3 regions of the Streptomyces sp. NPDC096205 genome follow, and region 2 is predicted to be linked to each of the others. Evidence: riboswitches for the same ligand, from Rfam matches in the RefSeq annotation. Region 2 holds a riboswitch; each other region holds the start of a gene.
What was found. A riboswitch is a leader RNA that binds a small molecule or an ion and turns the genes downstream of it on or off. The one in region 2 is predicted to bind cyclic di-AMP.

Region 1 (10,272 bases), on a different contig from region 2:
CCGCGGCCTCCCGCCGTTCCGGCCGCCGTATCCGGGCCGACCTGCTGCGCCGCGGGGCGCTGCGCGCGGTCGTCGCGCTGCCCATCGGCGCCGCGCCGCCGTACAACATCCCGCTGCACCTGTGGGTGCTGCGCCGGCCCGGGCAGGTGCCCGGACAGCCGGAGGTGCTGCTCGCGGATGCCGGGCAGTTCGCCGGCGAGGGCCGTGGCGGGCCCGACTGGCGTGCCGTGCAGGAGGCCGTGCTCGACGCCTGGCGCGCCTTCGACCGCGCGGGCACGGTCGAGGAGCAGCCGGGCGTGGCCCGCGCGGTGCCCGTCATCGAACTCCTCGACGACGACGTCGACCTCGCCCCCGCCCGCCACCTCCCGCCCCCGGCCGCGGCCGACGGCGCGGAACAGCTCACCGCCGTACGCGAGCGCCTCGGCGAGACCCTGCGGCTCACGGCCGACCTCGCCCCCGCTCCGGGCGGCGCCGCCCAGCCCGCGCGCTGGCCGCTGACCACCGTCGGCGAACTCGCGCGCGGGGGCGCCCTGGTGATGCGCACCGGCGGAAACGGCGGCCACGCGCGTGTGCCCGTGCTCACCGACCACGACGTGCTGGCCGGCACCGCTCCCTCCGGCACGCTGCCCGAGAGCGACGAGGAGGCCGTGCTGACGGAGCCCGGCGACGTCGTCGTGCCGGTGCTCGGGGGCGGCGCGGTGGCGCGCGTCATCGACGACGCGACCGGGGGCGCCGCCCTGGGGCGCAACCTCGTCCTGCTGCGCCCCGACCCCACGGCGCTCGACCCCTGGTTCCTGGCCGGCTTCCTGCGCGGCACGGCCAACAACCGCCAGGCCAGCAGCTTCGCCTCCACCGCCACCCGCCTCGACGTACGACGCCTGCAACTGCCCCGGCTCGCACTCGACGAACAACGGCGCTACGGCGCGCGTTTCCACGCACTCGACGAGTTCGAGCGCGCGCTCAGGCACGCCAGCCGGCTCGGGGAACAGCTGGTGCGCGGGATGTACGACGGGCTGACGGACGGCACGGTGACGCCGGAGTGAGACCTAGCGAGACCGGAGTGACGCCGTAGGGCGAGAGGGCGCGACGCCGTAGTGCGAGAGGGCTCGCGGCACCGGCTCGCGGGCGCGTGTCGCCGTGCGTGGTGATCAGGACGACAACGGTTCGGTACAACCCGGACCGGTTGTCCGTATCGGCCTATACGCTCGAAGCGACAATGGGCCGACCGGCGTTGCCCGACGCCGGCCGGTCCCCGTTCGCCCGGCCCCGGGCACCAGGCACCAGGAGCTGTCATGCATGGCCACGGCTACACGCAGCCGTCGAAGCAGCCGCCCCCCACGGGGTGGCTGGTCTTCCTGCGCGTGCTGTTCGTGGTGATCTCGGTCCTCAGTCTCGGATTCCTCGCCTGGTCGATGCTGCTGCGGCTGGCGATCGTGACGCGCAAGTCGCTCGACTGGGGCCTGTTCGTCGCCGTGCTGGCCGTGGACATCCTCGCGATGGTGCTGCTGGGCAGCGAGCCGGGGGACGAGATCCACACGGCCGGGGGCTGGACCGGGCTCGGCCTGCTCCTGATCACGCTCGTGGTGGTGATCGCGTACTACCTCGCCGCGGACGTGCGCCACTTCCACCAGCTTCGCTACGGCCCGTATGCCCCCCAGCCGGCGTACGGCTACCCGTCCGCCCCGGGGGCGTACGCCTCGACGACGGCCACCACCATGCACCACCCGCCGCTCAACCCGAGTCCCCCGAGTGCCCCTAGCGCCCCGCACACCCCGCCCCCGATACCCGGTCCTGGGCCCGCCGCCACCGCGCCGCCCGCGCACACCCCGCCGCCCCAGCGCCCCGGCCCGGCCCGTATCGACCAAGTGCGCGCCGAACTCGACGAACTCAGCCACTACCTGCGCAACCAGGACGGCCAGGACGGCCGGCACGAGGGCGGACGGTGAGCGTGACGGCGGGACGTGTCGTCGCCGGCCGCTACCAACTGGCCACGCTCATCGGCCAGGGCGGCATGGGCCAGGTGTGGACGGCGTACGACCAGAGACTCGACCGGCGTGTGGCGGTGAAGCTGCTGCGCCCCGACAAGGTGGCCGGGCAGGAGGCCGAGGAGCTGCGCCGCCGGTTCGTGCGCGAGTGCCGGGTGACCGCGCAGGTCGACCACCCGGGGCTCGTCACCGTGCACGACGCGGGCAGCGAGGGCGAGGAACTGTTCCTCGTCATGCAGTACGTCGACGGGGCGGACCTCTCCGACCACCTCGCGGAGCACGATCCGTACCCGTGGCAGTGGGCGGTGGCGGTCGCGGCGCAGTTGTGCGCCGTGCTGAGCGCCGTGCACGCTGTGCCGATCGTGCACCGCGATCTCAAGCCGCGCAATGTGATGGTGAAGCAGGACGGCACGGTCACCGTCCTCGACCTCGGTGTCGCGTCCGTCATGGACACCGACACCACGCGGCTGACCCACACCGGCTCGCCGATCGGCTCGCCCGCCTACATGGCGCCGGAGCAGGCCATGGGCGGCGCTGTCGGGCCGTACACGGACCTGTACGCGCTCGGTGTGCTCCTGCACGAACTGCTCAGCGGGAACGTCCCCTTCGCGGGCTCCACCGCGCTCGGCGTGCTGCACCGGCACCTGTACGAGCCCCCGCTGCCGGTGCGTCGCCTGCGCCCGGAGGTCCCCCAGGCCCTCGAGGACCTCGTCCTGCGCCTGCTCGCCAAGGACCCCCAGCACCGGCCGGGCTCCGCGCAGGAGGTGTACGAGGAACTGTCGCCGCTCCTGCCGGGGCGCGGCACGCCCACGGGGGCGCCCCTCGACCCCACGCGCCCCTTCCTGCGCCCGCACGCCCCGTGGCCGGACCGCGCGCGTACGCCCGCGCCCAATCCCGCCCCGGTCGCACCGGCCGACGAGAAGCCGGACGTCGCCGGCGCCGTCGACGAGGTCAAGCGGCTGCTCGGCGAGGGCCGCATCACCCAGGCCGTCGACATCCTCGGCGCGATCCTCCCGGCTGCCGCCGAGCAGCACGGCGAGCACTCGCCGGTCGTGCGCACCCTGCGCAAGCAGTACGCGGCCACGCTCCTGGACGACGGCCAGTACCGGCGCGCGCTGCCCGAACTGCGCCGCCTCGCCGACGAACGCGCCGCCGAGGCCGGCCAGGCCGACCCGCAGTCGCTGCGCTACCGCTACGACGCCGCCCAGTGCCTGGAGCAGCTCGGCGAACCGGCGGCCGCACTCGCCGCCTACCGGGAGCTGCTGCCGTACTACGAGAACCAGTACGTCTCCGGGGACCCCGAGCTCGCCCACGACGTGCGCCGCCGCATCGGCCACCTGCTGCTCGCCCTGGGCGACCGGGCGGCCGCCCACGACACCCTGATGCGCCTCCTCCACGACGTCGAACGCCTGAGGGGACCGGCCCATCCGCTGGTGGCCGACATCCGGCGGACGTTGCAGTGGCTGGGGCAGGTGCGTGGCTGACCGGCCGCCGCCCCTGCGGAAGGTGATCGATCGGTTCGGGTCCCGCCGGCCGAAGGGCGACCTCCAGGGCTGAGGCAGGGGCCCCTGAGCGGGTGGACCGCGCGGCGGTGCCCGAAGTCCCGGTGAATCGTTGGTCGAATGGGTTGGCCAGAGCTGCGCCGCTGCCTAACATCGATCACCGCAAGACTTTGTGCACCGTCGCACAATCTCCTCGGGAGGCTTCCTTGCACCGCCGCCGTCGCACCGCGCTCGTCCTCACCGCCGCGATCGCCGCCGCGGGCCCCTTGCTCACCGCCTGCGGAAACGATGCGCACCCCGGTGCGGCGGCCGTCGTCGGCGGGCAGCGGATCACCGTCTCCCAGCTGGAGAACCGCGTCGAGGAGGTCCGCGAGGCCCAGCGCGCCGCGGTGACGGACGAGGCCCAGTACAGCCAGGCCATCGCCAAGACCGGCACCCTCACCCGTGACACCCTGCACGGCATGGTCCTCGACCGGGTCCTGCACCGTGCCGCCCAGGACGCGGGCGTCACCGTCAGCCGCCGCGAGGTCCAGCAGATGCGCGCCGGCCTCGAACAGCAGGCAGGCGGCGCCAAGGCGCTGCAGACGGCCTGGCTGCAGCAGTACTCGGTCGCACCGGAGCGCCTCGACGAGAACCTGCACCTCCAGCTGGAGGCCCAGAAGCTCGCCGAGTCCCTCGGTACCGACACCAGCCAGCCCGCCTTCTGGAAGGCCCTGTCCGAGGCGTCCAAGGAACTCGACGTCGACCTCAACCCGCGCTACGGCACCTGGGACGCGGAGAAGGTCGGCCGGGTGGACACCAAGGCACCGTGGGTACGGGACGTCACGACGGCGGGGGAGGAGCGACCGGCGTAGGCGTAACGGTACGGCGGATGGCCGGACGGCCGGACGCGGCCGGACGCGGCCGGATGGCCGCATGCCGGAACGGCGGGACGGCGGAACGGCGGGACGATCTGGCGAGGCCAGTCGTCGACAGGTGAATAATCCGATGATCCGATCCGGCCTGTGGACAACTCTCGTCGATCTGTCCGCGGCTTGCGTTACGTTCGGATCGTGAACGCAACCAGCTTCGAACCCGCCCCGGAGCCCCAGGCACACCCGGAGCCCCACGACACCCCCGGCCGCATCGTCCTGCTCACCACCAGCCACCGGGTCGCCCCCGGCCTGCTGTCCTGGCCCGCCTGGCAGGCGCTGCGCACCGCCGACCGTGTCCTGTGCGCGGACGGCGCCCACCCGCAGCTGCCGTATCTGCGGGAAGCGGGGATAACCGTGGCCGAGGCCTCACCGACGGCCGAGGAGCTGGTGGACGCCTGCGCGGGCGGACACACGGTGGTGGTCGTGGCGACGGGGGAGGGTGAGCCGGCCCTGACGGACGGCCTGGCCCGCCTCGCCGGCTCCGGCCGGGTACGGATGCCGGAGCTGGAGCTGCTCCCCGCCTCCTACGACCTGCCGGGCGCCCGGCTCCTCGATCTGGTGCAGGTCATGGACCGCATCCGCGCGGAGTGCCCGTGGTCGTCGCGGCAGACCCACGAGGGCCTGGCGAAGTACGGCATCGAGGAGGCGTACGAGCTGGTCGAGGCGATCGAGGAGGGCGACCGCGACGAACTGCGCGAGGAGCTGGGGGACGTCCTGCTCCAGGTCGTCTTTCACGCGCGGATCGCCGAGGAGCACCCCGACGCCCCGTTCTCCATCGACGACGTGGCCGGCGGCATCGTCGCCAAGCTCATCCACCGCCATCCGCATGTCTTCGGGGACGAGACCGCCACCACGCCCGAGGAGGTCAAGGCGCACTGGCTGCGCACCAAGGCGGAGGAGAAGCGCCGCTCCTCCGTGACCGAGGGCATCCCCCTGCACCAGCCGGGCCTCGCCCTCGCCGCCAAGCTCGCCTCCCGAGCCCGCACGGCAGGCCTGGACGTCCCCCTGCCCCACACCGACGCCATCGGCTACGAACTCCTCGCCCTGGCGGTCCGCGCCGAGACCGAGGGCGTGGACCCGGAAGCGGCCCTCAGAGCAGCGGCCCGCGCCTACCGGGACGCGATACGCGAGACGGAGACGGCCGGGGGAGACACGGGCACCCAGCGCTGACCCGAGAGGGGACCGACCGGGGCGGACACCGGGGTCCCCCGGTCTCAAGCCGCACCCATCACTGGCCCGAGAGGGGACCGATCGGGGGCAGACCCCGGGCTGCCCCGGCCCCAAGCCGCGCCCATCGCTGACCCAAGACCGGACTGACCGGCGGCGAACACCGGACTGACCGGCGGCGAACACCGGACTGACCCGGCCCCAAGCCACAGCCCACACCACACCCCCAGCCACCATCCCCTCACCTCCTCAAGCCCCCTCCCCAACCCGTTACCGTCAACCGGTGACCAACCACCCCCACCCCAGCCCCGACACGACCCCCGGCCCAGACGCCACCCCCAGCCCCGACTCCACCCCCGACCCCGACACCACCCCCACCCCCCACCCCCCTTCCCACCCCGCACCCCCCGAGCTGTTCACCTGGGAGTTCGCCACAGACCCGTACCCCGCCTACGCCTGGCTCCGGGAGCACGCGCCGGTGCGGAAGACGCGGTTGCCGAGTGGGGTGGAGGCGTGGCTGGTCACGCGTTATGCCGATGCCAAGCAGGCGCTGGCGGACGCGCGGTTGTCGAAGAACCCGGAGCATCACGACGAGCCGGCGCACGCGAAGGGGAAGACGGGGATTCCCGGTGAGCGCAAGGCGGAGTTGATGACGCATCTGCTGAACATCGACCCGCCGGACCACACCAGGCTCCGGCGGCTGGTGAGCAAGGCGTTCACACCGCGCAGGGTGGCCGAGTTCGCGCCGCGGGTGCAGGAGTTGACCGACCACCTCATCGACCAGTTCGCGGCGAAGGGTTCGGCGGACCTCATCCATGAGTTCGCCTTCCCGCTGCCCATCTACGCCATCTGCGACATGCTGGGCGTCCCGCGGGAGGACCAGGACGACTTCCGGGACTGGGCGGGCATGATGATCCGGCACGGCGGCGGCCCGCGGGGCGGGGTCGCGCGGTCGGTCAAGAAGATGCGCGGCTATCTCGCCGAGCTCATCCACCGCAAGCGGGAGGCGCTGCCCGCGGAGCCCGCGCCGGGCGAGGACCTCATCTCGGGCCTCATCCGCGCCTCGGACCATGGGGAGCACCTCACCGAGAACGAGGCGGCGGCGATGGCGTTCATCCTGCTGTTCGCCGGGTTCGAGACGACCGTGAACCTCATCGGCAACGGCACGTTCGCCCTGCTCACGCACCCCGAGCAGCGCGAGCGTCTCCAGCGCTCGCTCGCCGCGGAGGAGACCGGCCTCCTCGCGACCGGCGTGGAGGAACTGCTGCGTTTCGACGGGCCGGTGGAGCTGGCGACCTGGCGGTTCGCCACCGAGCCGCTGGCCATCGGCGGGCAGGACATCGCGGCCGGCGACCCCGTGCTGGTGGTGCTGGCCGCGGCGGACCGGGACCCGGCCCGGTTCGAGGACCCGGACACCCTCGACCTCGCCCGCCGCGACAACCAGCATCTGGGGTACGGGCACGGCATCCACTACTGCCTGGGCGCCCCGTTGGCCCGGCTGGAGGGGCAGACCGCGCTGGCCACACTGCTCACCCGGCTGCCGGACCTGCGACTGGCCGCGGATCCGGCCGAGTTGCGCTGGCGCGGCGGCCTCATCATGCGGGGCCTGCGCACGCTGCCGGTGGAGTTCACCCCCAGTGCCGGGGCCGGCACAGGAAGCTGACACAGACAAACGTGACACACCCTCAAGTCTGTGATCTTCACGTGATCTGTGCGGCATTAACTTGTGACAAGTGATCGTCTGCCGATACGTTCACCCATCAGTGCGGCGCCCCGCATCACACGCCGCGCCGATCACTGCTGTCGCACGAAAGGCTTCCGCATGCTCTCCGGGAACGGTCGTCACCGTCGCCCCCGCCAGGCTCCGGCTCTCCTCGTCGCGGCCGGAGTGACCGGCTCCGCCATCGCGATCCCGCTGCTCGGCGCCTCGGGCGCGAGCGCGGCGGACGGCACCACCTGGGACCGGGTCGCGGAGTGCGAGACGGACGGTGCCTGGAGCGCGAACGACGGCTACGGCCACTTCGGCGGCCTGAGGCTGACCCAGACCGACTGGGAGACCTACGGCGGCCTGGACTACGCCCCGAGCCCCGAGCAGGCCAGCCGCCAGCAGCAGATAGCCGTCGCCGAGCGCGTCCTCGCGGACCAGGGCGTCACGGCGTGGCCGACCTGCGGCCCGCTCTCGGGCCTCGGTGAGGACTCCGCGCCGGCCGACGTCGACACCGGCGTCTCCGACGACACCTCCTCGGGTCTGGGCGGCCTGATCGACACCCCCGATTCGTCCGACACGTCCGACACATCTGGTTCGTCCGACTCCTCTCGTCTGCTCCCCTCTCCGTCCGAGTCGGCCTCGTCGTCCGACGACTCGTCGACCGAGGCCGACGGCGAGAGCGCCGACAGCGACGCGAGCGGCCGGACCGCCCAGGACGACCAGGGCAATACGACCAAGACGGACCCTTCGCCCGATTCGGACGCCGACCCGAGCGAAGACCCCGACGCCACCGCACTGGCGCCCGACAGCTCCGCCACGGGCGACGCACAGGGCGACTCGGACAAGTCCGGCCAGAGTGGTACCTCTTCGGACGAGACCGCCACCGGCCGCCACCGCGGCGACAGCGCCGACGAGGGCGTCGAGGAGGGCGTGGCGGACGGTCGTACGGGCGACTCCACGGGGCGTCACGCCTCGCGCAGCGGTGCGGCCGTGCGGGACGCCGCCGACGGCGAGTACACCGTGCGGGCCGGCGACAGCCTGTGGGGCATCGCCGACTCCCTTGGCCTCCAGGGCGGATGGTCGGAGCTGTATGCCGAGAACCGGCAGACGGTCGGCGTCGACCCGGACCTCATCCTGCCCGGTCAGACGCTCGCGGTAGGGGTCGAACCGGGCGAAAAGTAGCGGGAGTTCACGTCATGGTTCGCCGCTAAATGTCCGGTTTGGCGAAACTGTGGGATGAGTCTCAGAAGCCCTGATCGTCTTTGAAAATCCGCCGATCGCCTGTCTACGGTCATGACCGCTCGCCAACACGAGCCCCGGCCGCCACAAACGCCGAATCCTGCCAGTGGCAGCCCGGGAACAGTCGTCGCGTCAAGCGCCGTAGGCAGGAGCGGGGGACCCAAGGTAGGCGCCGGGTCCGGCAGTTGAGGAAACTCGACACCGGAACCGGCTTGGGGTGAAGCCGCAGCTCGTGAGAGCCGCGGCCGGGCAACTCAACCGGCCCGAACCCGACAGCTCACCTCGCAGGCGTCGGTGAGGGGATCCTCCATGCTGTTTTCCGGCAAGGGCAAGCACCGTCGTCCGTCCAAGGCCACTCGCGCCATCGCCATCGCCGGTGTGACCGGCGCCGCCGTCGCCGCCCCGCTGATGGCGGCCGGCAACGCCTCCGCCGCCACCGCCTCCGAGTGGGACGCCGTCGCCCAGTGCGAGTCCGGCGGCAACTGGTCCATCAACACCGGCAACGGCTACTACGGCGGTCTGCAGTTCTCCGCCTCCACCTGGGCCGCGTACGGCGGCACGCAGTACGCCGCCACGGCCGACCAGGCCAGCAAGTCCCAGCAGATTGAAATCGCCGAGAAGGTCCTCGCGGGCCAGGGCAAGGGCGCCTGGCCGGTCTGCGGCGTGGGCCTGTCCAGCGCCGCGTACACCGGCGGCGGCTCCACCGACTCCGGCAGCACCACCACGCAGGAGAGCACCCCCGCCCCCGCCCGCGAGACCGAGCAGCAGAGCGCCTCCCGCTCGCAGGAGCGCCCGGCCGCCAAGAAGACCGTCACCACCCCGACCGGCAAGAAGGTCGAGAAGGGCGACGGCGAGTACAAGGTCGTCAAGGGCGACACCCTCAGCTCGATCGCCGAGAAGCACCACGTCAAGGGCGGCTGGCAGAAGCTGTTCCAGCTGAACAAGGACATCATCGACGACGCCGACTTCATCTACCCGGGCCAGCAGCTGCACCTCAAGTAGGCAGCGCTTCCCCCGCCGGCTCCCCGCCCCGGTGCGTGTTCCCCCGTACGCACCGGGGCGGGGTCATGCCCAGGGGTCATGTCCAGGGGTCATGCCCGGGGATGCCCGGGGCGGGGCCCGTACGGCGATGAAGCGCGCGGCCGTGCACGGACGAGCTCACCGCCGCCCGTTTGTTCCGTTCGGAAACAATTTACGATCGGTTTCCGTCCACGGGGTGGGCGATCGGCTGGCCGATCCCCCGGAGGCGGTTAGGCTCGTCTCGCAGAGCCACCACGGTTCTGCTCAAAAGCGTCACATCCACGAAGGAGATGCTCGTGCCGTCCATCGACGTCGTCGTAGCCCGGGAAATCCTGGACTCCCGAGGCAACCCCACGGTCGAGGTCGAGGTCGGCCTCGACGACGGCAGCACGGGTCGTGCCGCCGTCCCGTCCGGCGCCTCCACGGGCGCCTTCGAGGCCATCGAGCTCCGCGACGGCGACTCGAACCGCTACCTCGGCAAGGGTGTCGAGAAGGCCGTCCTCGCGGTCATCGAGCAGATCGGCCCGGAGCTGGTCGGCTACGACGCCACCGAGCAGCGCCTGATCGACCAGGCCATGTTCGACCTGGACGCCACCGACAACAAGGGCTCGCTCGGCGCCAACGCCATCCTCGGCGTCTCCCTCGCCGTCGCCCACGCCGCCTCCGAGGCCAGCGACCTGCCGCTGTTCCGCTACCTGGGCGGCCCGAACGCGCACCTGCTGCCCGTTCCGATGATG
Region 2 (10,272 bases):
TGGGCAGGTCCGGGCCCGGCACATGGCGCATGAGGGCGTCGAGATCGGCGTTCGGGTACTTGATCAGGTGGCGGGCGGCCGCGATGACCTCGCGCAGGTTGTGCGGCGGCATGTTGGTGGCCATGCCGACCGCGATGCCCGAGGAGCCGTTGACCAGGAGGTTCGGGAACGCGGCGGGCAGGGCGACCGGTTCCCGCTCCTGACCGTCGTAATTGGGGACGAAGTCGACCGTGTCCTCGTCGATCGACTCGGTCATCAGGCTCGTCGCCTCGGCCTGCCGGCACTCGGTGTACCGCATGGCGGCCGGCGGGTCGTCGTTGCCCAGCGAGCCGAAGTTGCCGTGGCCGTCGACCAGGGGCACGCGCATCGAGAAGGGCTGGGCCATGCGCACCAGGGCGTCGTAGATCGACGAGTCGCCGTGCGGGTGCAACTTACCCATGACCTCGCCCACCACGCGGGCGCACTTCACATAGCCGCGCTCGGGGCGCAGCCCCATCTCGTTCATCTGGTAGACGATGCGGCGGTGCACCGGCTTGAGGCCGTCACGCGCGTCGGGCAGGGCTCGGGAGTAGATGACCGAGTACGCGTACTCGAGGAAGGAGCCCTGCATCTCGTCGACGACGTCGATGTCGAGGATGCGCTCCTCGAACGAGTCGTCGGGCGGCGGGGTCTTCGTGCTGCGGCGGGCCATCGCTGCCTGGCTCCTTTTGCTCTGGTCGTTCGCCTACGGGACGCGTCCCCTCGGCTCGCTCCGGCGGAAGCGTGAACGAATTCTGACGCGGACCATTGTGGACCTAGGCACTGACAACGACGGACCGGACCCCGCGTCGCCAGTGGCGGCGTGTGTCCGCAGGCTACGGGATCTCGCTCTGGGCGTACGGCGGCCGGGAACTCCACCGGCGGTCCGCACGCTTGCATACAGTGGCAGGACCGGCAGGAGAACAGCGGTTTTCAGCAACCGCATCCGCGATCGAAGGGACGTACATGCCCATGGGTCACACGGCCACAGACCAGGCAGGCTCCGGCGGCCTGACAGCGACCGAGCACCGCCTGGCCAACGGCCTGCGCGTGGTGCTCTCCGAGGACCATCTGACCCCGGTCGCGGCGGTGTGCCTCTGGTACGACGTCGGCTCCCGTCACGAGGTCAAGGGACGCACCGGCCTGGCTCACCTCTTCGAGCACCTGATGTTCCAGGGCTCGGGCCAGGTCAAGGGCAACGGTCACTTCGAGCTGGTGCAGGGAGCGGGCGGCTCCCTCAACGGCACCACCAGCTTCGAGCGCACCAACTACTTCGAGACCATGCCCGCCCACCAGCTGGAGCTCGCGCTCTGGCTGGAGGCCGACCGCATGGGCTCCCTGCTCGCCGCCCTCGACGACGAGTCCATGGAGAACCAGCGCGACGTCGTCAAGAACGAGCGCCGTCAGCGTTACGACAACGTGCCCTACGGCACCGCGTTCGAGAAGCTGACCGCCCTCGTCTATCCGGAGGGCCACCCCTACCACCACACGCCGATCGGCTCGATGGCCGACCTGGACGCGGCGACCCTGGAGGACGCGCGCGCGTTCTTCCGCACCTACTACGCGCCCAACAACGCGGTGCTGTCCGTGGTCGGCGACATCGACCCCGAGCAGACGCTCGCCTGGGTCGAGAAGTACTTCGGCTCCATCCCGGGCCACGACGGCAAGCCCGCCCCGCGCGACGGCACGCTGCCCGACGTCATCGGCGAGCAGCTGCGCCAGGTCGTCGAGGAGGAGGTGCCCGCGCGGGCGCTGATGGCCGCCTACCGGCTGCCGCAGGACGGCACACGCGCGTGCGACGCCGCCGACCTGGCGCTGACCGTCCTCGGCGGCGGCGAGTCGTCCCGCCTCTACAACCGGCTCGTACGACGTGACCGTACGGCCGTCGCGGCCGGCTTCGGCCTGCTGCGGCTGGCCGGGGCGCCCTCGCTGGGCTGGCTGGACGTGAAGACCTCCGGAGACGTCGAGGTGCCCGTCATCGAGGCGGCCATCGACGAGGAGCTCGCCCGGTTCGCCGAGGAGGGCCCCACGGACGAGGAGATGGAGCGCGCCCAGGCGCAGTTGGAGCGCGAGTGGCTGGACCGGCTCGGCACGGTCGCGGGCCGCGCCGACGAACTGTGCCGCTTCGCCGTCCTGTTCGGCGACCCGCAGCTCGCCCTGACCGCTGTGCAGCGCGTCCTGGAGGTGACCGCCGACGAGGTCCGCGAGGTCGCCGCGGCGCGGCTGCGGCCCGACAACCGCGCGGTGCTCGTCTACGAGCCGCTGTCGCCCGAGTCCGCGGAGCACACCGAGGACGAGGACTTCCCCGAGGACCCGGAGGCCGAAGCCACGGTGGAGGCCGCCCACGACAACGACGAGGAGGCGGCCAAGTGACCGAGCTCGCCGCGATGGACTTCCACCCGCAGCCCAAGCCGGGCGAGGCCAGGCCGTGGGCGTTCCCGGCGCCCACGCGCGGGACGCTCGACAACGGCCTGACGGTGCTGCGCTGCCACCGCCCCGGCCAGCAGGTCGTCGCCGTCGAGGTGCTGCTGGACGCGCCGCTCGACGCCGAGCCGGCCGCCCAGGAGGGCGTGGCCACGATCATGGCCCGCGCCCTCTCCGAGGGCACCGACAAGCACTCCGCCGAGGAGTTCGCCGCCGAGCTGGAGCGCTGCGGCGCCACCCTCGACACGCACGCCGACCACCCCGGCGTCCGCCTCAGCCTGGAGGTCCCCGCCTCCCGCCTGGCCAAGGCCCTCGGCCTGGTCGCCGACGCCCTCAGGGCGCCCGCCTTCGCCGACGGCGAGGTCGAGCGGCTGGTGCGCAACCGCCTCGACGAGATCCCGCACGAGCTGGCCAACCCGGCCCGCCGCGCGGCCAAGGAGCTCTCCCGGCAGCTGTTCCCGCAGGCATCGCGCATGTCCCGGCCGCGCCAGGGCACCGAGGAGACGGTCGCCGCGATCGACTCCGCGGCCGTGCGCGCCTTCTACGAGCGGCATGTGCGTCCCGCGACCGCCACCGCCGTGGTCGTCGGCGACCTGACGGGCCTGGACCTGGACGCCCTGCTCGGCGAGACCCTCGGCGCCTGGACGGGCTCCAAGGCCGCGCCGCGGCCCGTGCCGGCGGTGACCGCCGACGACACCGGCCGGGTCGTCGTCGTGGACCGCCCCGGTGCCGTCCAGACGCAGCTGCTCATCGGCCGCGTCGGCCCCGACCGCCACGACCGTGTGTGGCCCGCCCAGGTGCTCGGCACGTACTGCCTCGGCGGCACCCTCACCTCCCGCCTGGACCGCGTCCTGCGCGAGGAGAAGGGCTACACCTACGGCGTGCGGTCCTTCGGCCAGGTGCTGCGCTCCGCGCCCGACGGCACGGGCGTGTCGATGCTCGCCATCAGCGGGTCCGTGGACACCCCGAACACCGGCCCGGCGCTGGCGGACCTGTGGACGGTGCTGCGCACCCTCGCCGCGGACGGGCTGACCGACGCCGAGCGGGACGTGGCCGTGCAGAACCTCGTCGGGGTGGCGCCGCTGAAGTACGAGACGGCCGCCGCCGTCGCGAGCACGCTGGCCGACCAGGTCGAGCAGCATCTGCCCGACGACTTCCAGGCGACGCTGTATCAGCAGCTCGCCGCCACCGGCACGGTGGAGGCCACGGCGGCCGTCGTGAACGCCTTCCCGGTGGACCGGCTGGTGACGGTCCTGGTCGGCGACGCGGCGCAGATCAAGGAGCCCGTGGAGGCCCTCGGCATCGGTGAAGTCACCGTGGTGAGCGCCGAGTAGGGACGGCGAATTCGCGCCACACACGCGTGGGCCCTGGTGACCGGAGCGTCATCAGGGCCCTCGTTTGTCCGAGTTGGCTGTGAATTGCAGGAGATGCTGCCCGTCTGCCCTGTGGCATGCGCTACAAAAACGCTGATCCATTAGAGGATCGAAAGATGATCCCCTTAGTGTCGTCCGGGCTGTTCGTCACGCAGTGCGCCGCATCCGCGGCACCGGACAGTCATCGCCGAGTCCCCCTACGGCGCGAGCCAGGGGAGCCGGGGACCCATCGCAGTCCCTGGGGTGAATCGGACGCCCGCGCGTGAAGCGAGGGGGTCCGTAGGAGACCTTCCTGCTCCGAACCCGTCAGCTAACCCGGTAGGCGAGAGGGAAGGAAAGGACCAGCCACTTCATGGCGTTCACGCGCGCCACCGGGAAGCATCGTCGTCCCAGCCGGATGCAGCGCAGCACCGCCCGTGCGGCGGGCGTCGCGGCGCTCACCACCACCGGCGTCATCGGCACCCTCGCGGGGCCGGCCCTCGCCGCCGAGCCCGAGGCCGAGCAGACCGGCCTGCTGCCGGTCGTCACCATCGGCGACTCCGTCGCCGAGCAGATCGACGCCCAGGCCGCCGCGCAGAAGCAGGCCGCCGAGGAGGCGCTCGCGGAGCAGAAGGCCGAGGAGGCCGCCGTCAAGCGCGCCGAGGCGCGGGCCGAGGCCGCCCGTGAGGCCAGGGAGCGCGCCGCCCGTGAGGCCGAGCGCAAGCGCCTGAACACCTTCGTGGCCCCGATCGCCGGCTCGTACGTCTCCACCGCCTACCAGGCCAGCAGCGCGCTGTGGTCCTCCGGCAGCCACACCGGCGTCGACTTCCACGCCGCGAGCGGCACCCTCGTCCAGGCCGTCGGCATGGGTACGGTCGTCGAGGCCGGCTGGGGCGGCGCGTACGGCAACCAGGTCGTCATCCGGATGCACGACGGCACCTACACCCAGTACGGCCACCTGTCCTCCATCTCCGTCGCGGTGGGCCAGTCGGTCGTCCCCGGCCAGCAGATCGGCCTGTCCGGCGCCACCGGCAACGTCACCGGCCCGCACCTGCACTTCGAGGCCCGCACGAGCCCCGAGTACGGCTCCGACATCGACCCGGTCGCCTACCTCCGCTCGCACGGCGTGAACATCTGACCGACAGGTCTTGCTCGAAAGCCTCGACAGCCTAGAAAGCCCCGGCTCCCGCAGCCGGGGCTTTCGGCGTTCCGGTCGCCGCCCGGCGGCCGATTGTCCAAAAAATATCCATGGATTCCGGCCCGCCGTCGGAAATGCGGCCGCATTGCAATAGAGTCGCTGAACACACGTCAATCGTCGACGTTTCACGGGGATTAAAGGCGGAGGTCGGTCATGCGTGTTCCGGCGCACTCGGTATGCACGGCGATCCGGGACGACATCGTCGCGGGGGTCCACGAACGCGGCAGCCGGCTCACCGAGGAACTGCTCGCGCGCCGCTACGGCGTCTCGCGCGTCCCCGTCCGCGAGGCGCTGCGCACGCTGGAGGCGGAGGGGTTCGTCGTCACCCGGCGGCACGCGGGCGCGTGCGTCGCCGAACCCACCGAGCAGGAGGCCGCCGACCTGCTGGAGATGCGCGTGCTGCTGGAGCCCCTGGGGGCCGCACGGGCCGCCCAGCGCCGCACCGAGGCCCATCTGAAGGTGCTGCGCGGCCTCGTCCGGCTGGGCCAGGAGCGGGCCAGGCGGGGCAACAGCGAGGATCTGCGCTCCCTGGGCGGCTGGTTCCACGAGACGCTGGCCCAGGCCTCCGGCAGCCCCGCCCTGGTGTCGGTGCTGACCCAGCTGCGGCACAAGATCGCCTGGATGTACACCGTGGAGGCGCCGTCCGGTCCCATGGACTCCTGGGCCGAGCACGGCGCGATCGTGGACGCCGTCGCGCGCGGGGACGGCGAACGCGCGCGGGCGATCACCGCGCTGCACACCGAGCGGTCGATCGCCGCGCACCGGCTGCGCTTTTCCGGCGGCGCCGATCGCGCGGACCGTGTGAGGACTTCGCAACATCCCGTAAACATGTCGGGCGTGCGGCATTAACACGGGCACCGTATACAAAGAGGAAGTAATTCCCGGGGGGTTTATTTCTGATGCCCGGAAACCTCGCCCGAACGGGAAATGCGAAAGGCTCGCCCGATAATTCGGACGAGCCCTTCGTGACTCAGCGAGTCATTCCTCAGACGGTCTCGGGAAGCTCCTCGAGACCCTCGGCGACCAGCTTGGCCAGGCGGTCGAGGGCGACGTCCGCACCCTCGGCGTCGGAGGCGAGGACGATCTCCTCGCCGCCCTGGGCGCCCAGGCCGAGGACGGCCAGCATGGAGGCCGCGTTGACGGGGTTGCCGTCGGCCTTGGCGATCGTCACCGGGACGCCTGCGGCCGTGGCGGCTCGGACGAAGATGGAAGCGGGGCGGGCGTGGAGGCCCTCGGCCCAGCCGACGTTGACGCGGCGCTCAGCCATGTGTTGCTGCCCTTCAGTGCTCAGGGTTGTCTAGACCAGTGTTCCACACGTGAAGCGACTCCGGGACAGACGTATGTCCCGGGGTGGCAGCCGGAACCGCGGCCTCGGTCCGACCCCACGTCCTCACAGACTGCCCCGCGCCGTTGTCGTACGCGAGCCGTACTCTGGGCCCCATGCAGAGCGCGCCGGACCGGCAGGAGTACCCCGCCCACTGGGAAGCCGACGTGGTGCTGCGCGACGGCGGCACCGCGCGCATCCGCCCCATCACCGTCGATGACGCCGAGCGCCTGATCAGCTTCTACGAGCAGGTCTCGGACGAGTCGAAGTACTACCGCTTCTTCGCGCCCTACCCGCGCCTGTCCGCCAAGGACGTCCACCGCTTCACGCACCACGACTTTGTGGACCGGGTGGGACTCGCGGCCACGATCGGCGGCGAGTTCATCGCCACCGTACGCTACGACCGCATCGGCACCAACGGCCTGCCCGCGTCCGCGCCCGCCGACGAGGCCGAGGTCGCCTTCCTGGTCCAGGACGCCCACCAGGGGCGCGGTGTCGCCTCCGCTCTCCTGGAGCACATCGCGGCCGTGGCCCGCGAGCGCGACATCCGCCGCTTCGCCGCCGAGGTGCTGCCCGCCAACACCAAGATGATCAAGGTGTTCACCGACGCCGGGTACACCCAGAAGCGCAGCTTCGAGGACGGCGTCGTCCGCCTGGAGTTCGACCTGGAGCCCACCGACCGCTCCGTCGCGGTCCAGCACGCGCGCGAGCAGCGCGCCGAGGCCCGGTCCGTACGGCGGCTGCTCGCGCCCGGCTCCGTCGCCGTCGTCGGCGTCGGCCGCACCCCCGGCGCCGTCGGCCGCAGCGTCCTCGACAACATCCGCGAGGCGGGCTTCACCGGACAGCTGTACGCCGTCAACCGGGCCTTCCCCGAGGAGCTGAAGGAACTCGACGGCGTCCCGGCCCACCGGTCCGTGCGGGACATCCCCGGGCCGGTCGACCTCGCCGTCGTCGCCGTGCCCGCCGAGCGGGTGCCCGAGGTCGTCACCGAGTGCGGCGAACACGGCGTACAGGGACTCGTCGTGATCTCCGCCGGATATGCCGAGAGCGGGCCCGACGGGCGCGAGCGACAGCGCGAACTGGTCCGCCACGCGCGCGCGTACGGGATGCGGATCATCGGGCCCAACGCCTTCGGGATCATCAACACCTCACCCGAGGTGAGCCTCAACGCCTCCCTCGCCCCCGAGACGCCCCGCCCCGGCCGCATCGGACTGTTCACCCAGTCCGGCGCCATCGGCGTCGCCCTGCTGTCCCGACTGCACCGGCGCGGCGGCGGAGTCACCGGCGTCACCGGCGTGTCCACGTTCGTCTCCGCCGGCAATCGCGCGGACGTCTCCGGCAACGACGTCGTGCAGTACTGGTACGACGACCCGGACACCGACGTCGCCCTGATGTACCTGGAGTCCATCGGCAACCCGCGCAAGTTCACCCGCCTCGCCCGGCGTACGGCGGCCATGAAGCCCCTGGTCGTCGTCCAGGGCGCCCGGCACGGCGGCGCCGCGCCCCAGGGGCACGCCGTACGGGCGACCCGGCTGCCCCACGACACGGTGTCGGCCCTGCTGCGGCAGGCCGGGGTGATCCGCGTCGACACCATCACCGAGCTGGTCGACGCGGGGCTGCTGCTCGCACGCCAGCCGCTGCCGGGCGGGCCGCGCGTGGCGATCCTCGGCAACTCCGAGTCGCTGGGGCTGCTGACGTACGACGCGTGTCTGTCCCAGGGGCTGCAGCCGTTGCCGCCGCTGGATCTGACGACGGGAGCGGCCGCGGAGGACTTCCGGCGGGCGCTGTCGAGGGCGCTGGCCGACGACTCCTGCGACGCGGTGGTCGTCACCGCCATCCCGGCCATCGGGGAGGGGACCCCGGACGACGCCGAGCTGGCGGAGGCCCTGCGGTCCGCGGCGGAGGAGGTGCCCGGGAAGCCGGTGCTGGTCGTGCATGTGGAGCTCGGAGGGCTCGCCGCGGCGCTGTCCGCGGCCGCGAGCACCGCACCCCGGGCCGGTTCGCGATCCCAGGGCGTCGCCGGCGATGCCCTGGGCCCCGCGGAACGCGTGCCCGCCGCGGAACAGCCGCCCGCCCCCGCCGCTCCCTCGGAAGCCACCCCCCGCCTCATCCCCTCCTACCCCGCCGCCGAACGGGCCGTCCGCGCGCTCGCCGAAGCCGTGAAGTACGCGCAGTGGCGGCGGGACGCGGCGCAGCCCGGGAAGGTGCCGGAGTTCGAGGAGGTCGACGAGAAGGCGGCCGCGCGGCTGATCGACGGGCTGCTCGCGCGCGGGCAGGGGCTCACCCTCGGCACGGACGAGACGTGCGACCTGCTCGGGATGTACGGCATCAGGGTGCTGCGCGCGCTGCCCGCGCCCACGCCCGAGGCCGCCGTCGAGGCCGCGCGGGCGCTCGGCTACCCCGTGGCCCTCAAGGCCACCGCCCCGCATCTGCGCCACCGCGCGGACCTGGGCGGCGTCCGGCTCGACCTCGCCGACGAGGAGCAACTGCGGCGGGCGTACACGGAGTTGACCGAACTGTTCGGCAGGCCCGAGGAGCTGCGGCCGGTCGTCCAGCGCATGGCGCCGCGCGGCGTCGACACCGTCGTACGGGCGGTCATCGACCCGGCGGCCGGAGCCGTGCTGTCGTTCGGGCTGGCCGGGGCCGCCTCCCAGCTGCTCGGCGACACCGCGCACCGGCTGATCCCGGTCACCGACCGGGAGGCGGCCTCGCTGGTGCGGTCGATCAGGACGGCTCCGCTGCTGTTCGGCTGGCGCGGCTCGACGCCCGTCGACACCCCGGCCCTGGAGGAGCTGCTGCTGCGGGTGTCCCGGCTGGTCGACGACCACCCCGAGGTGGTGGCGGTCACGCTGGAGCCGGTCGTCGTCGCCCCGCAGGGCCTGAGCGTGCTCGGCGCCTCCGTGCGCCTGGCCCCGCCCCCGGCCCGCGACGACCTAGGGCCGCGCACGCTCCCCGCGTACTGATCCCGCGGTGGTCAGAAGTGCCGAGGAGCCCCGGGGGACGCCGAGTAGCGCGTGACAGGTCCCTCGCAGTCAGTGGGCCCCCGTAGGATGGACGGCATGGCCAAGACCAGTACGACGACCCAGGGGCTGCGTGCGGCGATCGAACGCAGCGGCTACTACCCGGCCCTCGTGGCCGAGGCGGTGGAGGCCGCTGTGGGCGGCGAGCCGATCCGGTCGTACCTGGTCCACCAGGAGACCACGTTCGACCAGAACGAGGTCCGCCGGCATGTGACCGTACTGGTCCTGACCGGCACCCGCTTCATCGTCAGCCACACCGACGAGCAGGCCGCCGACACCACCTCCCCGACGCCGTACGCCACCACCTCCACGGAGTCGGTCAAGCTGGGCCGGATCTCCTCGGTGGTGGTGAGCCGGGTCGTGGCCAACCCGGAGCAGTACACGCCGGGCACGCTGCCGCGCGAGGTCGTGCTGACCATCGGCTGGGGCGCGGTCTCCCGGATCGACCTGGAGCCCGCCGCTTGCGGCGACCCCAACTGCGACGCCGACCACGGCTACACCGGCAACTCGACCGCCGACGACCTCAGCCTGCGCGTCAGCGAGGCGGGGGACGGCCCGGAGACCGTGCGCCAGGCGCTCGCCTTCGCGCAGGCCGTCTCCGAGGCCACCGCGGACACCACCCGCTGATGGTGCACCCCGCCCCCTGGGACCACCCGGAACCCCTCGCCGTCGCCTCCGCGCCCGTACCCGAGTACGGCAGCGGCTCCCTCGCCGACCTGCTGCCCACGCTGGCGGCGGGCATGGGCGTGCCCGGCCTGACGGCTGCGATCCCGGAGCTGGCCGCGGCCGACCGGGCCTGCGTCTTCCTGATCGACGGCCTCGGCTGGGAGCAGCTGCGCGCGCACCCGGACGAGGCGCCCTTCATGACCTCGCTGCTCGCGAGCTCGCGCGGCGGCACCGGGCGGCCGCTCACCGCCGGCTATCCGGCGACCACCG
Region 3 (10,272 bases), 820 kb from region 2:
CCCGGTGGTCGGCGACGCCCTGGGCGCGGGCGCCCGCTGTCTGACCGTCATCACCTCCGGCACGGACCCGGCCGAGGAGCGGTCGCTGGCCGAGCTGGTGACCGGCCGGGGTGCCCGGCTGCTGGGCCCGAACTGCATGGGCCTGGTGGACACGAGCAGCCAACTGCGGCTGAGCTGGGGCGAGTTCCCGGCGGGTGCGGTCGGTCTGGTGTCGCAGAGCGGGAACCTCGCGCTGGAGATCGGGCGGCTCCTCGCCCGCGCGGGGCAGGGTTTCTCGCGGTTCGTGTCGCTGGGCAACCAGCGCGACATCGACGCGGCCGACGCCCTGGAGTCGCTCGTCGGCCATCCGCCGACCCGGGTGATCGCGGCCTACGTGGAGGACTTCCGCGACGGCCGCCGCCTGGCCGGGGTCCTGCGGGCCGCGCACGCCGCGGGCAAGCCGGTGCTGCTGCTGACCGTCGGCCGCAGCGCCGCCTCCGCCAGCGCCGCCGCCTCGCACACGGGCGCCCTGGTCAGCCCGTACGACACCGTGGCGGCCGTGTGCCGGGACAGCGGGGCGCTGCTGCTGCGGACGGCGGGCGAACTGGTCGACACCGCGCTGTGCCTGCTGGCGCCCGCCCGGCCGGCCGGGACCCGGGTCGCGATCGTCGGCGACAGCGGCGGCCAGGGCGCGCTGGCCGCCGACGCGTTCGCGGAGCGCGGCGCCGAGGTGCCGCCCCTGCAGGACCCGGCCGCCGCGCGGCTGGCCGCGCAGCTCCCGGCCGGGGCCGGCTGCCGCAACCCTGTCGACCTGGCGGGCGCGGGCGAGGCCGATCTCGCCGTCTACGCGCGCGTGGCGGGCGAACTGCTCACGGGCGGCGACACCGACGCGGTCGTGCTCACCGGCTACTTCGGTGACTACGCCACCGCCAACCCCGCCCAGACGGCCCGCGAGTGCGAGGTGGCCGGGGCCCTGGCCGACGCGGCCACGCGCGCGGGGCGCCCGCTCGTCGTGCACACCATGGCCCGCGACACCCCCGCCCTCGCCGTGCTGCGCGAGCGGGGCGTGCCGGTGTACGAGCGCGTCGAGCAGGCGGCCACGGCCCTCATGGCGGCCGCCCGGCTCACCGCGGCCCTCCCGCACACGCCCCCGGCCGTGTCGCAGGCGGCGTACCGCGTCACGGACGGCGGCTACGAGTCCGTACGGGAGCTGCTGTCGTCGTACGGCGTCGTGTTCCCGGCCGCCGCGTTCGTCAACGACGCCGAGGAGGCGGCCGAGGCGGCACTTCGCGTGGGCTACCCGCTGGCGCTGAAGGCGATGGGTCTGGCGCACAAGACGGAGGCGGGTGGAGTGGCCCTGGGCCTCGGTGACGAGGAGGCTCTGCGGGCCGCGTTCACGCGGATGCGCGAGGCCACCGGGGCCGACGGTTACGTCGTGGAGGCCATGGCGACACCGCCGTACGCGCATGAGCTGATCGTCGGTGTCCGGCGTGACCCGGCGTTCGGGCCCGTCGTGATGGTCGGGCCGGGTGGTGTCACGGCGGAGCTGCTCGCCGACACGGCCCTCGCGCAGGCCCCGCTGACGCCCGTACGCGCGCGTGCGCTGCTGCTGGAGCCGCGGCACGCCCGGCTGCTGACCGGCTGGCGCGGCGCCCCGGCCGCCGACCTGGACGCCGCGGCGGCCGCGCTGTGCGCCGTGGCCCGGGCGGCCGCCGAGCATCCGGAGCTGGCCGAGCTGGAGGTCAACCCGCTGCTGGTGCACCCGGGCGGTGCGCTCGCGTTGGACGCGCACGCCGTACTGGGCTGAGCACAGCGAAGGGGGCCTCCCGCGCGGGAGGCCCCCTTTCGTACGACCTGAGAGCGGCTAGCCCTTCTCTCTGCGGGTCCGCGCCCCGGCGGCGTAGAACACGAGCCCGATCCCCACGAACAGGGCCAGCGGCACCACCTGACTCAGCGTGTACTGCAGGCGCTGTCCGGCGAACGACTCCGGCAGGGAGTCCGCCGCGCTGCCTTCCGTGCCGAACCAGCCGACGCCGAAGCCCGGCCAGATCAGCACGACGACGGTGAAGGCGACCAGCGCGGTGGCCAGACCCGCGACCAGCCGGGCACCGAACAGGCCGCCGGGGACGGCGTAGGGGCGGGGCACGTCCGGGTACCTGCGGCGCAGTACGGCGAGGCTGGGGAAGGTGATGACGTAGGAGATGAAGGTGGTGGAGATGGTCAGGCCCAGTCCGGCCGCGAAGTACTTCTCGCCGTCCCCGCCGCTGAGGCCCAGGGCGACGACGAACAGCACGGAGGCCAGGACGGCGGAGAGCAGGTTCACCCGGACCGGGGTGCCGTGCCGTTCGGAGATGCGGCCGAGCCAGGCCGGTCCGGCGCCGTCCGCGCAGGCCACCGCCTGGGCGCGGTGGGCGCCCATCGCCCAGGTCACCCCGGAGGTGAGCAGGCCGAGGATCAGGCCGGCCGCCGCGATGCCGCCGCAGACCGCGCCGAAGCCGGTCAGGGTGACCGTGCCGTCGGCCGCGATGGAGCCGCCGTACACGGTGAAGACGGCCTTGCAGGCGTCGATGAACCCGCCCAGGCTGCCGATGCGCTCGCCCGGCAGCACGAACAGGATGCCGAGGATCGGGCCGCCGTAGAGCAGCAGCGCGGCGAAGCCGGAGCGCAGGATGGACAGCGGGATGTCGCGGCGCGGGTTGCGCATCTCCTCGGCGGCGGAGCTGGGCAGTTCGAAGCCGACGTAGTTGAAGATGAGGACCGGGACGAGGGCGACGAACCCGGCGTAGGTGGGGGCGAAGTCGCCCGCGGGCAGGGCGTGGACGCCGTGTCGGACGGCGTAGACGACGACCGAGACCAGGAAGAAGCCGAGCAGGACGATCCGGGCGACGGCGCCGGTGATCGGCACCCACTTCCCGATCCTCACCGACTGCACGACGGCGAGCGCGCCGCCCCAGATGAACAGCAGTCCTGCGGCGTACTTCCAGGCGCCCGGCAGCGGGGTGAAGAACTCCTCCCAGGTGGTGAGCGCGATGATGCACAGGCTGCCGCCGACCCAGACGGGGTTGGAGATCCAGTACAGGAGCTGGTTGACGCCCGCGACGAGGCGGCCGAAGGCGAGCCGGGTCCAGACGTAGGGGCCGCCCTGCACCGGGAAGGCGGCGCCGAGTTCGGCGACCAGCAGGCCGTACGGCAGGAAGAACACGAGCGCGAGGATCGCCATCCAGGTCAGGCCCTGCGGGCCCTGGGCGGCGACCGAGCCGATGGTGTCGAGGCCGACGAGCGTGCAGATGAGGAAGAACAGCACGTCGAGCCGGCGCAGATCCTTGCGCAGCCGGGTGCGCTGCTCGCCCCAGCCCGCGGAGAGGTCGGGGGCGCCGGGGCCCTGCGAAGGAGTGGAGGTGGTCGATGCGTGGGTCACGGGCGGACTCCTACTGACGACAGCTACTGACTGAATGGGCAGTCAGTAGTGCGGTACTGTGGCCCGGCCGCACGGGGGTGTCAAGAGCTCGCGTCGGGGGTCGCTGTGTAGGGTGAACCGCGTGGCGAGAGTGCGGTTGAGCGTGGAAGAGCGGCGCGAGGAATTGCTGCGGGCCGCCATCGAGCAGATCGAGGCACGAGGCGTGGCCGCGGTGCGGATCGCCGACGTGGCCGCGGCCCTGGGCGTGAGCAACGCGCTGGTGCTCTATCACTTCTCGACGAAGGAGAAGCTGGTCGCCGCCGCGTTCACGCACGCGGCCGAGGGCGATCTGGCCCGTCTGCGAGGGCTGCTCGGCCGCCGCACGTCCGCGCTGCGTCGGCTGCGGGCGGCCGTGCGCTGGTACGCCCCCACCGGTCAGGCCAAGGGCTGGCGGCTGTGGATCGAGGGCTGGGCGGCGGCCCTGCGCGAGCCGGCCCTGCGGGATGTCACGCGGGAACTCGACCGGCAGTGGAAGGCCGCGCTGGCGGAGGTCATCGCCGAGGGCGTGGCCGCGGGTGAGTTCCAGTGCCCGGACCCGACCACCACGGCCCTGCGCCTGACCGCCCTCCTCGACGGGCTCGCGGTCCAGCTCACCTCCTACCCGGGCGCGGTGTCGCGGGCGCGGGCCACGGAGTGGGTGGACGAGGCGTTGGCGCGGGAACTGGGGCTGTCCGTCGAGGCGTTGACCTCCTAGAGGTCGGGCTCGGCTCGGTCCGGGGCGGTCATATCTCTCGGCGTCTCGCACCGGCCGTCGCCGTGGGGGGCGACGGTTCATCGCCGACTGCATGCCGTCGTTGGTCGCTCGCGCAGTTCCCCGCGCCCCTTTGGGGCGTTGCCCCACAGCTCCGATCCTCCTGGAGGTCGGGCTCGGCACCGGCCGTCGCCGTGGGGGCGCGGGTTGTTCGCCGACTGCGCGCCGTCTCTGGTTGCTCGCGCAGTTCCCCGCGCCCCTTTGGGGGGCGCCGGTTGTTCGCCGACTGCACGCCGTCTCTGGTTGCTCGCGCAGTTCCCCGCGCCCCCAAGAAGGGCCCCTTAAGCCACGACCCCGATCCTCAGCTTGATCTCGTCCGGCTTCAGAGTGCCCTTCGCCGTGACGTGGTCTCCGGAGGACTCTCCGCGCAGGCGGCGGCCGATCCAGGGGACGAGGTACTCGCGGGCCCAGTGGACGTCGTCGCGGCGGACGTCGAGGGTGCCGCGGGGCGGGAGGGGCGGCCAGGGCTGCTCGGGGTCGGCCGGGATGTCGAGGCCGAGGGCCTGTCCGGCGCGCAGGGCGACGCGGGTGTGGCCCTCGGGCGAGAGGTGGAGCCGGTCGTGGTCCCAGGCGCGGCGGTCCTGGACGGACTTGAGGGACCACAGGTCGAGCACCGGGCAGCCGTAGCGGTCGGCGACGGCCCGCACATGGCCGTTGTACGTCGCGATCTTGCCGCGCAGATGCTTCAGAAGGGGCACGCCGCGGGTGTCGAAGCCGGTCGTCACCAGCACCGTGCCGGCCACCTCGGTGAGCGCGGCGACCGCCCGCTCGAAGCGCTCGGCGACGTCGTCGGGGTCGGTGCCGGGCCGGATGATGTCGTTGCCGCCCGCGCAGAAGCTGACCAGGTCCGGGGCGAGTTCCACGGCCCGCGGCACCTGGTCCGCCACGATCTGGTCGAGCAGCTTCCCGCGCACGGCGAGGTTGGTGTACTCGAAGTCGCCCTCGGGCCGTCGGTCCGCGAGCAGCACCGCGAACCGGTCGGCCCAGCCGACGAACGCCCCGTCGGGGCCGGGGTCGCCGACGCCCTCGGTGAAGCTGTCCCCCACCGCCACGTACGACCCGATCACTGATCTGCTGTCACTCTTCGAATCGTCTGCCACATCGGCCCATGATTCCTCCTCGAATGTGACCTACGCGACCGTAGGGCGGGGTTGACGGGCGGTGAGATAAGCCACGCCTAAAGTCTCGGCAAGTCCGGGAATAACCTCCCGTTCAGCCCTGTTGGGGGTGCGGTCGCCAGATCCGGAACTCACTGATCCGGAAGTGGCTCCAGACCGTACGGAAGGCGAAGTGCCCGCCGGTGTACGGCTCGGGGTCGGTGTAGTCGAACACGAGCCGGCCGTTGTTCCACCACTGCACGCGCGATCCGGCCGACACGATCCGCACATGGTGGGGCTGGTTGGGCACGAGCAACGGCTCGGTGTAGTCGTACACGAGTGGCCGGACCCCCGCCTCACCGACGTAACGGCGCAGCCGGGTGGTGGTGTTGCCGTTGGCGCCGTAGCCGGCGTAGTACGTCCTGAGGTGGTCGTACTCGGCGAGGGCGCCGCCGCGCGGGGTGGCGAACAGGTCGTGCGGGGAGCGGGCGTCGACCGCATTCCAGAAGTTGTTGAGGTCGGAGACACGGTCGTTGACGCCGCCCTCGGACACCGGCACGGCCGTGTACTCCAGCACATACGGGCCTTCGAGCCGCTGCCGGAACCAGACCGTGACCCCAGCCGGTACGTCCACCTCCAGCACCCCGCCGGACGCGGTGACCGTGCCGCCGTCCTGCAGTTCGGTCGCCCACCGGCCGAGGCCGTGCCGGAAGTCGTCGTGGGCGAGCAGACGCCCGTGGCGGGGGCTCGCGCTCGCAAGACCGGCCGGGGCGAGCGCCGCGAGGGCCGCTCCGGCGGCCAGGGCTCCGAACGTTCTGCGCGTGGTCGTCACGGAAGAGGCTCCTTCGGCGGGGGTGAGCGGGGGCAGCCATGGAGTGCCGACCGGATCTCGGGCAACTCCGGGCGCGCGTCGGTGAGTTCGACCACGGTCACCTCGACGGCGTGGGCGTACACCACCGAACGCGCCAGGACGCCAGCAGAAAGCGCTTGCCGTCCTGTCGGGGACCACTCTGGCCACAACACGCCGCCGCTGTCGACACCCCGGCAGACTCCGCCACACCGCCGCAACACGGAGATCACGAATCTCCGGGTCCGGACACACCGAAGGCCGGACCCGGGGATCGGGGTCCGGCCTTCGGCGGTGTGGGCCGCGGGCGTCAGCCGATGGCGACGCCGTGCGAGCGGAGGTAGGCGACCGGGTCGACGTCGGAGCCGTAGTCCGGGGTGGTGCGGATCTCGAAGTGCAGGTGCGGGCCGGTCACATTGCCGGTCGCGCCGGAGAGGCCGACCTGCTGCCCGGCGGTCACCGTCTGGCCGGCCGAGACGGACAGCGCGGACAGGTGGGCGTACTGGGCGTAGTAGCCGTCGGCGAGCTTGACGACGACCTGGTTGCCGTACGCGCCGCCCCAGCCCGCGGAGACCACGGTGCCCGCGCCGACGGCCTTGAGCGAGGTGCCGGTCGGGACGACGAAGTCGGCGCCGGTGTGGTAGCCGCTGGACCACATGCTGCCCGCCACGCGGTAGCCGGTGCCGACGGTGGCTCCGCTCACGGGGGCGGTGTAGCCGTTCGCCGCGGTGGTGTCCGCCTGGGTGGCGGCCGGCTCGGAGGCCTTCGAGGAGTCAGCGGTCTCGGAGGACTGCGTGGCCGGCTTCGGCGCCTCGGACTTCTGCGGGGCGGCGGACTTCTTCGCGGCGGACTCGGAGGACTGCGTGGCCGCGGCCTTCTTGCCGAGCGACAGCTTCAGGCCCGGGTGGATCAGCGACGGGTCGCTGCCGACGACCTCACGGTTGTCCTGGTACAGCTTCTGCCAGCCACCGCTGACGTGCTGCTCCTGGGCGATCTTCGAGAGATAGTCGCCGACCTTCACGGAATACGTGCGCGGCGTCGCGGCCTTCTTCTCGGCGGCCTTGATGGCGGTCTTCTGGACCGTCGCGGCCGAGCTGACGGCCTTCTCGGGGACGGACTGTCCGGTCGCGGCATTCGCACCGGTGGCCGCGAGAAGCGGCAGGGCGAGTGCGGCGCCACCGGTACCGGCGACGGCGATGGAACGGGTCAGGCGCTGGGCCTTGGGACGGCGGTGCTTACCCTTCGCGGGCATGGGCGTTTTCCTCTCCGGCGCCTGCGAGGTGAGCTGTCGGGTGCGGACTGGAGATGTCCGGCCGCGCCGGGCGCGGCTTAACCCCGAGCCTGTTTCCGGAGACCGGAACAGGCGGATGTACCTGTGGGTCCCCCGCTCCTGCCGTACACGGGTGGGTTTGCGCGGGCTCCGGTCGGCGGCAGGATTAGGCGTCCGTCCGGATCGGTGGCGAACGTAAGCGACCAAGACGCAAAGGGACAAGCAAGAGGTTCCACCCGAAGGCCTTCTTCTTGATCCCTTTCGGGAATTCCCGGTCACCCTCCGTGCATTTCGGCCGTTCCGCATTCGCCAAATGCCCTTGAAAAACGCATTGATTACGTGAGCATGACGGGCGACGCACGGTCACGGCTATGACGCTGCTCACGTGACGCTGCTCCACGTTCCTTTATTCCAGAGCGAGTTGGAAGGAAGGCGCTAATTCGGACAGAAAGCCCAGATGCGACGCAGACGGAGAAGCGGCACATACATATCCCAGGGAAGCCGTGTCGTAGGGTCAGTCGTATGGTCATGGACGTGCCCGTCGGTCGAGCCGCGCCGGCGGGACCCGACCGGAGGGAGCCCCACGTGACGCAGCAGGTCCCGTCGACCGAGCCGGAGCTGGCCGGAGTCCGCAATTTCCGTGACGTGGGCGGACTGCCGACCGTCGACGGACGCCGGGTGCGCCAGGGCGTGCTCTTCCGCAGCGGCCACCTCGCGCACGCGACCGCCGAGGACGCGGCCTTTCTCACGACCCTGGGCCTGCACACGATCTTCGACTTCCGCAACGCGGCGGACCAGAAGCTGGAGGGCCCGGACGTGGAGCTGCCGGGCGTGCGCAACGTCAACCTTCCGCTGAGCGACCCGGCCGACGGCGCCGAGTTCTGGAAGATGGTCCGCGAGGGCGACCTGGACCAGCTGCGCGCGATCCTCGCCGACGGCAAGGCGGCGAACCGGATGATCACCTCGTACCGGATCATGGTCAAGGAGCGCACCGCCGAGCACTCCCAGGTGCTGCACGCCCTCGCCGAGGACAGCGTCCCCGCCCTGATGCACTGCGCCGCGGGCAAGGACCGCGCCGGCCTGTCGATCGCCGTGACCCTGCTGGCCCTGGGCGTCGAGCGCGACGCCATCCTCACCGACTACCTGGAGTCGAACGCCAAGCACCGCCGCTACAAGGTGCGCCGCAACGGCGACGCCTCCGCCTACTCGCCCGAGGTCATGGAGCTGCTCAGCCCGCTGTTCGACGCCCGCGCGGAGTATCTGACGGCGGCGATGGAGACCATCGAGGAGACCTGGGGCGGGGTCGACGCCTATCTGGAGCGGGGCCTCGGTGTGACGCCCGACACGCGCGAGCGGCTGCGGGACCGGCTGCTCGACTGAGCCGGCCTGAGCGGCGGGAGCCTACTTGGCTCCGACCTCGAACAGCAGATAGAGGAACCCGGCGAAGACGTGCCCGGCCACGATGTAGATCAGCAGCCGGATCCACAGGGTGCGGGGAAACTTCTCCTCGATGTCGCTCATGGCGTGTCTCCCGTCATGGGGCCCAGGCACAACGCGGCCGTGGGGCTCTGCAGCAGGGTGTGGACGAAGAGAAGGTCGACGCCGCCCTCGTCCTCGGCGGCGATGCGGTGCGGGGTCAGCGAGTCGAAGTGCGCGCTGTCCCCGGGACCGAGGCGGTGCGCGGTGTCGCCGAGGCGCAGCCGCAGCCGCCCCGTCAGCACGTGCAGCCACTCCTCGCCTGGGTGCACGCGCACGATGTCGCCCTGGGAGCCGTACGGCACGTGCACCCGCAGGGCCTGCATGCCGCGGCCGGGCGCACCGGCCTGCCAGTAGGTCCAGCCGCCCGCCCGGGTCGGTTCCATGTCGTCGGCTCGTACGACGGCGTCCCGGTCGGCGACCCGCTCCCCCAGCAGCTCGGAGACGGTCGTACCGTAGATGCGGGCGAGCGCGAGCAGCATCGGCAGCGAGGCCTGGCGCCGGCCGGTCTCCAGCCGGGACAGATGCGCGGGCGAGAGCCCGGCGGACCGCGCGGCCGCCTCCAGCGTGAGGGAGGCCCGGCGCCGCAGGGCGCGCAGCTGGGGCGCGACGGCGGGCAGGTCACCCACCGGCGCCTCGGCGGCCGGTTCGTCCGCGGCAGGCTCGTCCACTGAAGGCTCGGTCTCGTGAGAGCTCATGCTCTCCATTCAGCCGCAGGCTTGCCTCTCGGGCAAATTTATTGCCTCAGAGGCAAACGCGGTAAGCCCCTCACAGCGGTAAGCCCCAGCTGCAACCCTCAGCGGTTGGCCACCGCCTGCTTCACCAGCGTCCTGCCGAAGTCCCACATCAGCCCGCCCCCGCTGTGCGCGTCGTCCATGACCTCGGTGAAGGCGTCGACGAACCGGTCGACCTCCTTCTCCCCGACGATCAGCGGCGGAATCAGCTTGATCACCTCCAGGTGGTCCCCGGAGACCTGGGTGAGGATGCGGTGCCGCTGGAGCAGCGGGACGACGACCATCTGCGCGAACAGGCCCTTGCGGGCGGCCTGGAGCATGGCCCAGCGGCTGCGCAGCTTCAGCGACCTGGGCCGGCCGAACTCGATGCCGATCATCAGCCCCCGGCCGCGTACGTCGGCCAGCAGCTCGTAACGGTCGACCAGCGCGGCGAGCCGGGACCTCAGCAGCTCGCCCGTGGCCCGTGCGTTCGCGACGATCTGCTCGTTCTCCATGACGGACAGCACGGCCAGGCCGGCCGCCATGGCCTGGGCGTTGGAGCCGAAGCTCGCCGAGTGGACGAGGACGCGGTCCATCGACGAGTAGACCTTCTTGAAGATCCAGTCCTTGCCGAGGGTCGCGCCCACGGGGACGTACCCGCCGGACAGGGCCTTGGCGACGC

Region 1: it holds a riboswitch for cyclic di-AMP, as region 2 does, so the genes downstream of both, ACIQ6Y_RS24400 (transglycosylase family protein) here and ACIQ6Y_RS05955 (M23 family metallopeptidase) in region 2, are expected to answer to the same signal.
Region 3: it holds a riboswitch for cyclic di-AMP, as region 2 does, so the genes downstream of both, ACIQ6Y_RS02715 (peptidoglycan DD-metalloendopeptidase family protein) here and ACIQ6Y_RS05955 (M23 family metallopeptidase) in region 2, are expected to answer to the same signal.

Annotation. Positions count from the first base shown of each region.
Region 1 covers NZ_JBIWFS010000006.1:485,124-495,395, forward strand. Annotated here, with positions in the region: gene ACIQ6Y_RS24365 (N-6 DNA methylase) at 1-1,043, shown strand, start outside; gene ACIQ6Y_RS24370 (hypothetical protein) at 1,293-1,946, shown strand; gene ACIQ6Y_RS24375 (protein kinase) at 1,985-3,469, shown strand; gene ACIQ6Y_RS24380 (SurA N-terminal domain-containing protein) at 3,694-4,341, shown strand; gene ACIQ6Y_RS24385 (nucleoside triphosphate pyrophosphohydrolase) at 4,540-5,571, shown strand; gene ACIQ6Y_RS24390 (cytochrome P450) at 5,981-7,231, shown strand; gene ACIQ6Y_RS24395 (transglycosylase family protein) at 7,391-8,458, shown strand; cyclic di-AMP (ydaO/yuaA leader) riboswitch at 8,643-8,821, shown strand; gene ACIQ6Y_RS24400 (transglycosylase family protein) at 8,825-9,517, shown strand; gene eno (phosphopyruvate hydratase) at 9,832-10,272, shown strand, end outside.
Region 2 covers NZ_JBIWFS010000001.1:1,410,054-1,420,325, reverse strand. Annotated here, with positions in the region: gene ACIQ6Y_RS05970 (DNA topoisomerase (ATP-hydrolyzing) subunit A) at 1-691, opposite strand, end outside; gene ACIQ6Y_RS05965 (M16 family metallopeptidase) at 985-2,391, shown strand; gene ACIQ6Y_RS05960 (M16 family metallopeptidase) at 2,388-3,776, shown strand; cyclic di-AMP (ydaO/yuaA leader) riboswitch at 3,991-4,155, shown strand; gene ACIQ6Y_RS05955 (M23 family metallopeptidase) at 4,168-4,932, shown strand; gene ACIQ6Y_RS05950 (GntR family transcriptional regulator) at 5,146-5,841, shown strand; gene ACIQ6Y_RS05945 (HPr family phosphocarrier protein) at 5,978-6,259, opposite strand; gene ACIQ6Y_RS05940 (GNAT family N-acetyltransferase) at 6,433-9,279, shown strand; gene ACIQ6Y_RS05935 (DUF5998 family protein) at 9,367-9,963, shown strand; gene ACIQ6Y_RS05930 (alkaline phosphatase family protein) at 9,963-10,272, shown strand, end outside.
Region 3 covers NZ_JBIWFS010000001.1:588,163-598,434, forward strand. Annotated here, with positions in the region: gene ACIQ6Y_RS02690 (acetate--CoA ligase family protein) at 1-1,786, shown strand, start outside; gene ACIQ6Y_RS02695 (APC family permease) at 1,844-3,397, opposite strand; gene ACIQ6Y_RS02700 (TetR/AcrR family transcriptional regulator) at 3,519-4,130, shown strand; gene ACIQ6Y_RS02705 (SGNH/GDSL hydrolase family protein) at 4,469-5,254, opposite strand; gene ACIQ6Y_RS02710 (DUF6250 domain-containing protein) at 5,400-6,116, opposite strand; gene ACIQ6Y_RS02715 (peptidoglycan DD-metalloendopeptidase family protein) at 6,442-7,383, opposite strand; cyclic di-AMP (ydaO/yuaA leader) riboswitch at 7,389-7,547, opposite strand; gene ACIQ6Y_RS02720 (tyrosine-protein phosphatase) at 7,987-8,781, shown strand; gene ACIQ6Y_RS02725 (DUF6126 family protein) at 8,803-8,922, opposite strand; gene ACIQ6Y_RS02730 (helix-turn-helix domain-containing protein) at 8,919-9,575, opposite strand; gene ACIQ6Y_RS02735 (aspartate aminotransferase family protein) at 9,674-10,272, opposite strand, start outside.